Regions from separate parts of the Mycobacterium florentinum genome, predicted to be linked through region 3. Evidence: riboswitches for the same ligand, from Rfam matches in the RefSeq annotation. Region 3 holds a riboswitch; each other region holds the start of a gene.
What was found. A riboswitch is a leader RNA that binds a small molecule or an ion and turns the genes downstream of it on or off. The one in region 3 is predicted to bind cobalamin.

Region 1 (3,266 bases), 2.7 Mb from region 3:
GCCGGACAAGGCGATCGACCTGATCGACGAGGCGGGTGCCCGGATGCGCATCCGCCGGATGACCGCTCCGCCAGACCTGCGTGAGTTCGATGAGAAGATCGCCGACGCGCGCCGGGAGAAGGAATCGGCGATCGACGCCCAGGACTTCGAGAAGGCCGCCAGCCTTCGCGACCGGGAGAAGACTCTGGTCGCCCAGCGGACTGAGCGTGAAAAGCAGTGGCGCTCAGGCGATCTCGACGTGGTCGCCGAGGTCGACGACGAGCAGATCGCCGAAGTGCTGGGCAACTGGACCGGCATCCCGGTGTTCAAGCTCACCGAAGCGGAGACGACCCGGCTGCTGCGCATGGAGGACGAGCTGCACAAGCGGATCATCGGCCAGGTGGATGCGGTCAAGGCCGTGTCCAAGGCGATCCGCCGCACCCGCGCCGGGCTGAAAGACCCCAAGCGGCCGTCCGGCTCGTTCATCTTCGCCGGCCCGTCCGGTGTCGGTAAGACCGAGCTGTCCAAGGCGCTGGCCAACTTCTTGTTCGGCGACGACGACGCGCTCATCCAGATCGACATGGGCGAGTTCCACGACCGCTTCACCGCGTCGCGGCTGTTCGGTGCCCCGCCGGGATACGTCGGCTACGAAGAGGGCGGCCAGCTCACCGAGAAGGTGCGCCGCAAGCCGTTCTCCGTGGTGCTGTTCGACGAGATCGAGAAGGCACACCAGGAGATCTACAACAGCCTGTTGCAGGTCCTCGAGGATGGCCGGCTCACCGACGGGCAGGGCCGCACGGTCGACTTCAAGAACACCGTGCTGATCTTCACGTCCAACCTCGGTACGTCGGACATCAGCAAGCCGGTCGGCCTGGGCTTCACCCAGGGTGGCGGCGAGAACGACTACGAGCGGATGAAGCAGAAGGTCAACGACGAGCTGAAGAAGCACTTCCGCCCTGAGTTCCTCAACCGCATCGATGACATCATCGTCTTCCACCAGCTGACTCGCGACGAGATCATCCAGATGGTCGACCTGATGATCGGCCGGGTCGCCAACCAGCTCAAGGGCAAGGACATGGCCCTGGACCTGACCGACAAGGCCAAGTCGTTGCTGGCCAAGCGCGGTTTCGACCCGGTGCTGGGTGCTCGCCCGCTGCGGCGCACCATCCAGCGCGAGATCGAGGACCAGCTCTCGGAGAAGATCCTCTTCGACGAGGTCGGACCCGGCCAGGTCGTCACCGTCGACGTGGACAACTGGGACGGCGAGGGCACCGGCGAGGACGCGGTGTTCACGTTCACCGGAGCGCGCAAGCCGCCGGCCGAGTCGGAGCTGCAGAAAGCCGGAGCGCACGCCGCCCCCGAGAACCCGTAGCACTACAGCAAACGGGTGGTTAGTCTCTGACCGGACTAACCACCCGTTTTGCTGTGCTGAGGACTAAGGGGCTTACCTGTGCTGATCGTGACCACCAATGACCTTCCGGGCTGGGAGATTCGGCGTGTCTGCGGCGAAGTGTTCGGGCTGACCGTTCGATCGCGAAATGCGTTCTCCCAGATGGGCGCCGGCTTCAAGGCGATGTTCGGCGGGGAGCTACAGGGGATGACCAAAAATCTGGCCGAGAGCCGCAACGAGGCGATGGGCCGGCTGATCTCCGAGGCGCGCAACCGCGGCGGCAACGCGATCGTCGCGATGCGATTCGACACCACCGAAATCGGCGACGTCTGGACCGAGATCTGTGCCTACGGCACTGCCGTGGAGGCGGTCCCGGTCACGGACGGGGCGAAGTACACGGCCAGCCAGCTCGGCTACGGTGGCGGGCCTGCGCAGTGATTGTTGTTTGTTCGGCCGCCGCGTCAGATTAGACTGACGACTGTTAACGACGGGCAACGGAATCTGGTGAAATTCCAGAACGGTCGCGCCACTGTGAAAAGTCAGACCCGCAACCCGTCACCCAAGTGGGACGCGTCATTCCCAGAAGGAGTCAACAGTGTCCAGTACCGAGACGACCGGCAGTCGCTCGATTGATTTGTCGGCGGCAAGTGCCGCGCTCTGGTTGGCGGCAACCGCTTTCCTGGCGTTGATGGCGATTTACTTCGTCGGCGTCGATCAGGGTGCCGTGTCGGTGTTCGGCAGCGACACGCATGTGCACGAATTCGTGCACGATGCGCGCCACCTCCTCGGCTTCCCCTGCCACTGACCCGGCGTGGAAAAGCGTCTGATCGGACGCGGGCTGCTGGCGGGCGCAATCGGCGCCGTGCTGGCATTCGTATTCGCCCGTCTGTGTGCCGAACCGGTAATTGCCCGCGCGATCGAATTTGAGGACGGTCGCACCGACGCCGAGAATGCGCACGGTGTGCACGAGCACGGCGCCGAGCTGTTCACCCGCGGTGTGCAGGCCAACCCCGGACTCGGCTTTGGTGTGCTGATTTTCGGCATTGCGATGGGCGCACTGTTCGCCGTGGTGTTCTGCGTTGTCTATGCTCGCACGGCGGGCCGCACGGAAAGCCCTGCGCCACACCAGCTTTCGCTGCTTCTGGCGGCGGGGGCCTTCGTGGCGGTGTACCTGGTTCCGTTCCTGAAATATCCGCCGAATCCTCCCGCCGTCGGCCAGTCCGACACGATCGCCGCCCGCACCGGCTGGTATCTGCTGATGGTGCTGGTGTCGGTGCTGCTGGCGATCGCGGCGGTATGGCTGGCCGGCCGGCTGGCTGACCGATTCGGCGTATGGAACGGACGGCTGCTCGCGGCCGGGGCCTATTTGGTGGCCCTCGTGGTAGTGACGGAGTTGCTGCCGACGGTGGACGAGACGCCCGGACCGTTGCGCGACGCTTCGGGCGCGATCATCTACCCCGGCTTTCCCGCCGATGTCCTCTACGAATTCCGGGTGCTGTCGTTGGGTACGCAGCTGCTGCTCTGGGTGAGCATCGGCCTGGTCTTCGCGACGCTCGCCGGGCGGTTGCTGGGCGAGCGCGCCGAGCGCGGACGGGTATCGAGCATCGCGGTGTGACGGAGGTCGCCCGGCTGACCCTGGTGTCGCACGCGATGACCGATGCGATGGCAGGCGTGCGATTTCCGGCCGACGAGCCGCTGAACGACGCCGGCCGTCGACAGGCTGAAGCCGTTGCGGGCCTTGATGTCCCGGGCTCGCGCCACCTTGTAGGCCCCGAGCAGCGCGCCCGTCAAACCGCGCGGCTGCTGGGCCTGGATGCCACGATCGAGCCGCGGCTGGCCGACTTGGACTGCGGGCGCTGGCGTGGGCAGGCGCTTGCGGCCGTGCCCGCGGCCGACC
Region 2 (3,266 bases), 2.8 Mb from region 3:
CGAAGTCATCGTGATGGACTACGCGCCGGTGACCTATGACGTAGCCAAGTACATCCAGGTCGACCTGCGCGACCCCGCCTCGATCGACGCGGCGCTCGAGCAGCTGGACGGCCCCGTCCACGCCCTGTTCTCGGCGGCCGGTGTTGCCGACGGCGCGACCGACCTGCTGAAGATCAACTTCATCGGGCACCGCCACCTGATCGACCGGCTGCTGGAAAAGAACCAGCTTCCATCCGGTTCGGCCATCTGCTTCATCTCGTCGGTCGCCGGGATGGGCTGGGAGAACGACCTGGAACTGCTGACCGAGTTCTTGGCCACACCGGACTACGCGGCCGCCGTGGCCTGGTCGGAGGCGCACGAAGCCGAAGGCATCATCCACTACGGCACCAGCAAGAAGATCGTCAACGCCTACGTGGCCACCCAGGGTCTTCCCCTGCTGAAGAAGGGCATTCGCATCAACGCGATTTGCCCGGGCCCGACCGACACCCCGCTGGCCCAGGCCAATGCCGACCTGTGGCTCACCTTCGCCCAGGACTACCGCGAAGAGACCGGCTCCAAGGTCCACACGCCGGAGCAGATGGGCGATGTGATGGCCTTCCTGAACAGCGCCGCGGCCTTCGGCGTCAACGGGATCACGGTGCTGGTGGACTACGGCCACACGATGGCCTCGCTGACCAACGCTTACCCGCCGGGCAAGCCGATCATCGACATCATCATGGGCCGCGTCAAACTCTGACGGCGCTACCGTCGGAGGCATGGCACGCATCATCGTCTTCGGCGGGCACGGCAAGGTCGCACTGCAGCTGGCCCGCATCCTGACCGAACGCGGTGACGGGGTGAGCTCCGTCTTCCGCAATCCCGAGCACTCCGGCGACGTCGCTGCCACCGGCGCCGATCCGGTCGTCGCCGATATCGAGCAGTTGGACACCGCCGCGCTGGCCGATCTGCTGCCCGGGCACGACGCGGTCGTCTTCTCGGCCGGCGCGGGCGGCGGCAACCCGGCGCGCACCTATGCCGTCGACCGTGACGCGGCGATCCGGGTGATCGACGCCGCCGCGCACGCGGGCGTCAAGCGGTTCGTGATGGTGTCCTACTTCGGTGCTGGACCCAATCATGGCGTCCCACAGGATGATCCGTTCTTCGCCTACGCAGAGGCCAAGGCCGCCGCGGACGCCCACCTGCGGGCCAGTGAGCTCGACTGGACGGTGCTGGGGCCCGGCCGGCTCACGCTGGAACCGGCGACCGGGCGCATCGTCGTCGGCCAGGGCAAGGGCTCGGTGTCGCGCGCCGATGTCGCGCTCGTCGTGGCCGCCGCGCTGGCCGACGATTCGACCATCCGGCGGACCATCGAATTCAACAACGGAGACATCCCGATCGCGCAGGCGCTGGCAGGCTGACTAAACTGCATCTCGCAGCTGGTCTGCTTGCGCCGCAACCCCGCGGCGCCGGCATCGAACGAAGCAGCGTTAGTAACGCTTCGCAAGAGGGAACCCGGTGAGAATCCGGGACTGTCCCGCAACGGTATGCAGGAACGAACGCCGTCATATGGCACTGGTCAGTACGACTGGGAAGCGACGGCCACTAGGAGCACCACCCGGTGCGCGCCTGCGAGTCCGGAGACCTGCCGGCTGTGCCGGGCGCACCCGCGTCCGGCGGCTCATCGCCTCGTGGAATGGGCGTTAGGCTGCAGCCGTTGTGGTTGGTACTCAGGTGCAAACCGCATCCGGATTGGCTGCAGGTCCGTTGGCGGTGACCACCACGCCGATTAAAGGACGAATATCGTGACCCCCCAAGTATTCACAGCAACCGTTGTCGGCTCTCCGCGCATCGGACCGAAACGCGAACTCAAGCGGGCGACCGAGGGCTACTGGAAAGGCCGTACCAGCCGATCCGAACTCGAAAACATCGCCGCCACCCTGCGCCGCGACACCTGGAAGGGCCTGGCCGACGCCGGCCTGGACTCGGTGCCGGTGAACACCTTCTCCTACTACGACCAGGTGCTCGACACCGCGGTCATGCTCGGCGCGCTGCCGGCCCGGGCCGCGCAGGTTACCGACGACCTGGACCGCTATTTCGCCGCGGCGCGTGGCAACAAGGACGTCGCGCCGCTGGAGATGACCAAGTGGTTCGACACCAATTACCACTACATCGTTCCTGAGATCGAGCCGGCGACGAAGTTCACGCTCAACCCGGACAAGGTGCTCTCCGAGCTGAAAGAGGCTCTCGAGCAAGGGATTCCGGCGCGCCCGGTTGTCGTCGGCCCGATCACCTTCCTGTTGCTGAGCAAGGCCGTCAACGGTGGCGGCGCCCCGATCGAGCGGTTGCAGGAGCTGGTGGGAATCTACTCCGAGCTGCTGAGCCTGCTGGCCGACAACGGCGCGCAGTGGGTACAGATCGACGAGCCGGCGCTGGTCACCGACATCTCCCCCGACGCCCCCGCACTGGCCGAGGCGGTCTACAACGCGCTGGGCAAGGTGAGCAACCGGCCCGCCATCTACGTCGCCACCTACTTCGGTGACCCCGGCGACTCGCTGGGGGCGCTGGCCCGCACACCCGTCGAGGCGATCGGCGTCGACCTGGTTTACGGTGCCGGCACCGCGATCGCCGCGGTGCCCGGGCTGGCCGACAAGACCCTGGTGGCCGGTGTCGTCGATGGTCGCAATATCTGGCGTACCGATCTCGAGGCGGCGCTGGCCAAGCTGACGAGCCTGCTGGATTCGGCTGGCAGCGTTGCGGTTTCGACGTCCTGCTCGACCCTGCACGTGCCGTACTCGCTGGAGCCGGAGACCGGCCTGGACGACGCGCTGCGCAGCTGGCTGGCGTTCGGTGCCGAAAAGGTGCACGAAGTCGTCGTTTTGGCACGCGCCCTGCACGAGGGCCGCGAGGCCGTCGCCGACGAGATCGAGGCATCCAACGGCGCGGTCGCGTCCCGCACGAGTGACCCGCGGCTGCACAACGACGGACTCCGGACCCGACTCGATTCGATCGTGGCGTCCGGCGTGCATCGCGGCGACGCCGCACAACGGCGGACCAGCCAGGAGGCGCGGCTGCACCTGCCGCCGTTGCCGACCACCACGATCGGGTCGTTCCCGCAGACCGTCGAGATCCGCAAGGCGCGCGCCGCGCTGGTCGCCGGTGAGATCGACGAGGCCGAATACGACCGGCGGATGAAGCAAGAGATCTCCGACGTCATCAAGCTGCAGGAACAACTCGGCCTCGACGTGCTGGTGCACGGTGAGCCGGAGCGCAACGACATGGTGCAGTAC
Region 3 (3,266 bases):
CGCAGGCCAGGTTCTGGCTGTAGCCGCGTCGGGCCAGCATTCCCACCAGCCGGCGGGTGAGCCGTGCGTCGTCGCCGCTGAGCGTGTCCCGCCGCAACTTGGCCCGCACCAGTTCTTCGGCCCGGTCCCGCTCGGCACCGGCATCAATGCCGGCCAGCACGGTGGTGATGACCTCTTTGTCGACGCCCTTGGTGTGCAGCTCGGCGGCCAAGGCGCGCTTGCTCTTTCCCGCGTGAGCGTGCCGGGACCGCACCCATTGTTTCGCGAAGTCCTTGTCGTCTACCAGCCCGACGGCGGCCAGCCGGTCGAGCACCCGGGCGCTGACGTCGCCGGGGTATCCGCGTTTGGCGAGCTGGCCGGACAACTCGGCCCGGGTGCGTGCCCTGGCGGTGAGCAGGCGCAGGCACAACGCCCGCGCCTGCTCTTCGCGGGAGGGATCAGAAGTCGACGGGAGCGGGGAGGACGTCGTCATCAGCAGTCACTACCGCGCCAATGCCAAGCTTTTCCTTGATCTTCTTCTCGATCTCGTTGGCGATGTCGCCGTTCTCCATCAAGAAGTTGCGGACGTTCTCCTTGCCCTGACCGAGCTGCTCGCCCTCGTAGGTGAACCAGGAACCGGACTTGCGAATGAAGCCCTGGTCCACACCCATGTCGATCAGCGAGCCCTCCCTGCTGATGCCGCGGCCGTAGAGGATGTCGAACTCGGCCTGCTTGAACGGCGGTGCCACCTTGTTCTTGACGACCTTGACCCGGGTGCGGTTACCGACCGCGTCGGTGCCGTCCTTGAGGGTCTCGATCCGGCGCACGTCCATGCGCACCGACGCGTAGAACTTCAACGCCTTTCCACCCGTGGTGGTTTCCGGGCTGCCGAACATCACCCCGATCTTCTCGCGGAGCTGGTTGATGAAGATCGCGGTGGTTCCCGAATTGTTCAGCGCGCCAGTCATTTTCCGTAACGCCTGGCTCATCAGCCGGGCCTGCAGCCCGACGTGGCTGTCGCCCATCTCGCCCTCGAGCTCCGCGCGCGGCACCAGGGCGGCCACCGAGTCGATGACCAGAATGTCCAGCGCGCCCGAGCGGATCAGCATGTCGGCGATCTCCAGGGCCTGCTCACCGGTGTCGGGCTGGCTGACCAGCAGGGAATCGGTGTCGACGCCGAGCTTCTTGGCGTAATCGGGGTCCAGGGCGTGCTCGGCGTCGATAAACGCCGCGACGCCGCCGGCGGCCTGGGCGTTGGCCACCGCGTGCAGGGCAACGGTGGTCTTACCCGAGGATTCCGGGCCGTAGATCTCCACGACCCGGCCGCGCGGCAGGCCGCCGATGCCCAGGGCCACGTCCAACGCGATGGATCCGGTGGGAATGATCGAGATCGGTTGACGTGTCTCGTCGCCGAGACGCATCACCGAGCCTTTGCCGTAGCTCTTCTCGATCTGGGCCATCGCCAGTTCGAGGGCCTTTTCGCGGTCGGGCGCTTGCGCCATGGTGTCTCTCCTGTAGTCGTCGTTCTCTGACCGGTATCGGTCGGTTGGCCGTGACACTAGAGAGACCCACCGACAAGTCATCGTCGAACGATCCCCACAGTAGACGAACACCTGTTCGATTCAAGTTCGACACGCCGCGGGCGTTTCGTGTGGCAACATCAGCTACCGACAGGGCGCCGACGGCCCGCATGAACCTTGAGGAAACCGGTGCGAATCCGGTGCGGTCCCGCCACTGTGATCGGGCACATCTTCTCCACCCGAGAGCCAGATACTCACCGTCGGCGCTTCCTCACTAGACGCTGGGGCGGATCTCCCCAGAGAGGCTGGATGCGCCGCATGGATATCTCCGGCGAGCTTGCCGAAATATCTTCCTACAGGGGGTTTTTCGCGCTGACCGTGGGCGGCGCCGCGGCAGGATGGCACCCGGTCCGCCAGGACTACGCCGACGGCTTTGCCGGTTTGATCGACACCACCGCAAAGCGTTACAACACGACGGACCTGCGGATCGGCGCCTCGCTGGTTCACCTCGGCCACGCCACCCGGCTGTGGTCCCCGGTGCTGGCCTGCGCGTTGGCCCACGGCGTCGTCCCGGACCTGCAAGACCTGCAACGTGCCGACGATGGGGCGCAGCTGCGCCTGCCCGAGCCCATCGGAGAGCAGGTCGCGCACACCTCGGCGGAGTTGTTGTATCGCCTTGTGGTGCAACACCATATGCAGCCGTTCGCGGCCGGCCTGCAGGTCAAACTGGCGCCCGCCCTGCTGGCGGGCAACATCGCGTCGGCGCTCGTCGGCGCGTCACGGGCGCTGCTCGCGGCCCGGCCTGACCTGCGCGCGCGGATCGTCGAGAGCACCGAATCGCTGCTGAACACCGGCGTGCTGTCCGGGTCCGGCGCCATCACCGGCTCACATCTGGGGTTCAAGCGCGACAGCTGCTGCCTGTTCTATCGCCTTCCCGGACGATCGGTGTGCGGCGACTGCGTATTTCGCCAGGCGCCCCGGTCCGGCCGGCGTTGAGTGTGGTTAGCGGCTCACCACTGCTCGCGGGGCACGTCGAAGTCGACGCACAACGCCCGCCAGACGTCGCGGGGTTCGATGCCGTCCTCGATCGCCTGGGCGGCGGTCCGGCCCTCGAAACCCGGCAGCACGTGATCTACCAGCACCGATGCACCGTAAGCGGCGCCAAACCGCAGCACCACCCGCTCGTTGAACTCCGTCAGCCGCACGCCAGCCAACATACCGAGCCCGGTCATTTCACGAGTGCCAGCGCTTGGTGGCATACCCGCACCGGGTCGGCGACGCGGTGGATGCCGGACGCCGCGGTGCGCGCGGCCTCGCGGTAGCCGGGCGTCGCCAGCACGTCATTGACCGCCTCGACGAGCGCACCGGCGGTCAGCGGCCGGATCAGCCGCGCGCTCCCCTGCCGCGCCACCCGGTTGGCGATCTCCCACTGGTCGCCGCCGCCGGGAACCACCACCAGCGGCACCCCGGCCAGCAGCGTCTTGGCGACCATTCCGTGGCCGCCGCCGCAGATCACCAGATCGGCGTGCGCCAGCAGCTCGTCCTGACGTCCCAGCCCGACGGCGGCCCACGGCGGCACCGTCAGATTCGGACCGTCGAGACGCGACACCAGCAGGCGCGACCCCGCCGGCAACGTCTCCCCCGGCGTCAGGCACCCCAGCGCGACTTCGGCCAGCCCCTCGGTGCCGATCAGGGCGGTCGACGGTGCGATGACAACCACCGGCCCGGTGCCGGCCGGCACCTCGAGGATGTGATCGGTCGGCTCGA

Region 1: it holds a riboswitch for cobalamin, as region 3 does, so the genes downstream of both, G6N55_RS19940 (CbtB domain-containing protein) here and G6N55_RS07130 ((2Fe-2S)-binding protein) in region 3, are expected to answer to the same signal.
Region 2: it holds a riboswitch for cobalamin, as region 3 does, so the genes downstream of both, metE (5-methyltetrahydropteroyltriglutamate--homocysteine S-methyltransferase) here and G6N55_RS07130 ((2Fe-2S)-binding protein) in region 3, are expected to answer to the same signal.

The regions. Positions count from the first base shown of each region.
Region 1 covers NZ_AP022576.1:4,212,295-4,215,560, forward strand. The annotation lists gene clpC1 (ATP-dependent protease ATP-binding subunit ClpC) at 1-1,351, shown strand, start outside; gene G6N55_RS19935 (YbjQ family protein) at 1,430-1,807, shown strand; cobalamin riboswitch at 1,809-2,003, shown strand; gene G6N55_RS19940 (CbtB domain-containing protein) at 1,965-2,174, shown strand; gene G6N55_RS19945 (CbtA family protein) at 2,181-2,984, shown strand; gene G6N55_RS19950 (histidine phosphatase family protein) at 2,981-3,266, shown strand, end outside.
Region 2 covers NZ_AP022576.1:4,969,173-4,972,438, reverse strand. The annotation lists gene G6N55_RS23670 (SDR family oxidoreductase) at 1-736, shown strand, start outside; gene G6N55_RS23665 (SDR family oxidoreductase) at 756-1,397, shown strand; cobalamin riboswitch at 1,430-1,643, shown strand; gene metE (5-methyltetrahydropteroyltriglutamate--homocysteine S-methyltransferase) at 1,782-3,266, shown strand, end outside.
Region 3 covers NZ_AP022576.1:1,515,142-1,518,407, forward strand. The annotation lists gene recX (recombination regulator RecX) at 1-472, opposite strand, end outside; gene recA (recombinase RecA) at 438-1,481, opposite strand; cobalamin riboswitch at 1,645-1,775, shown strand; gene G6N55_RS07130 ((2Fe-2S)-binding protein) at 1,818-2,495, shown strand; gene G6N55_RS07135 (DUF3046 domain-containing protein) at 2,510-2,704, opposite strand; gene G6N55_RS07140 (glycosyltransferase) at 2,728-3,266, opposite strand, start outside.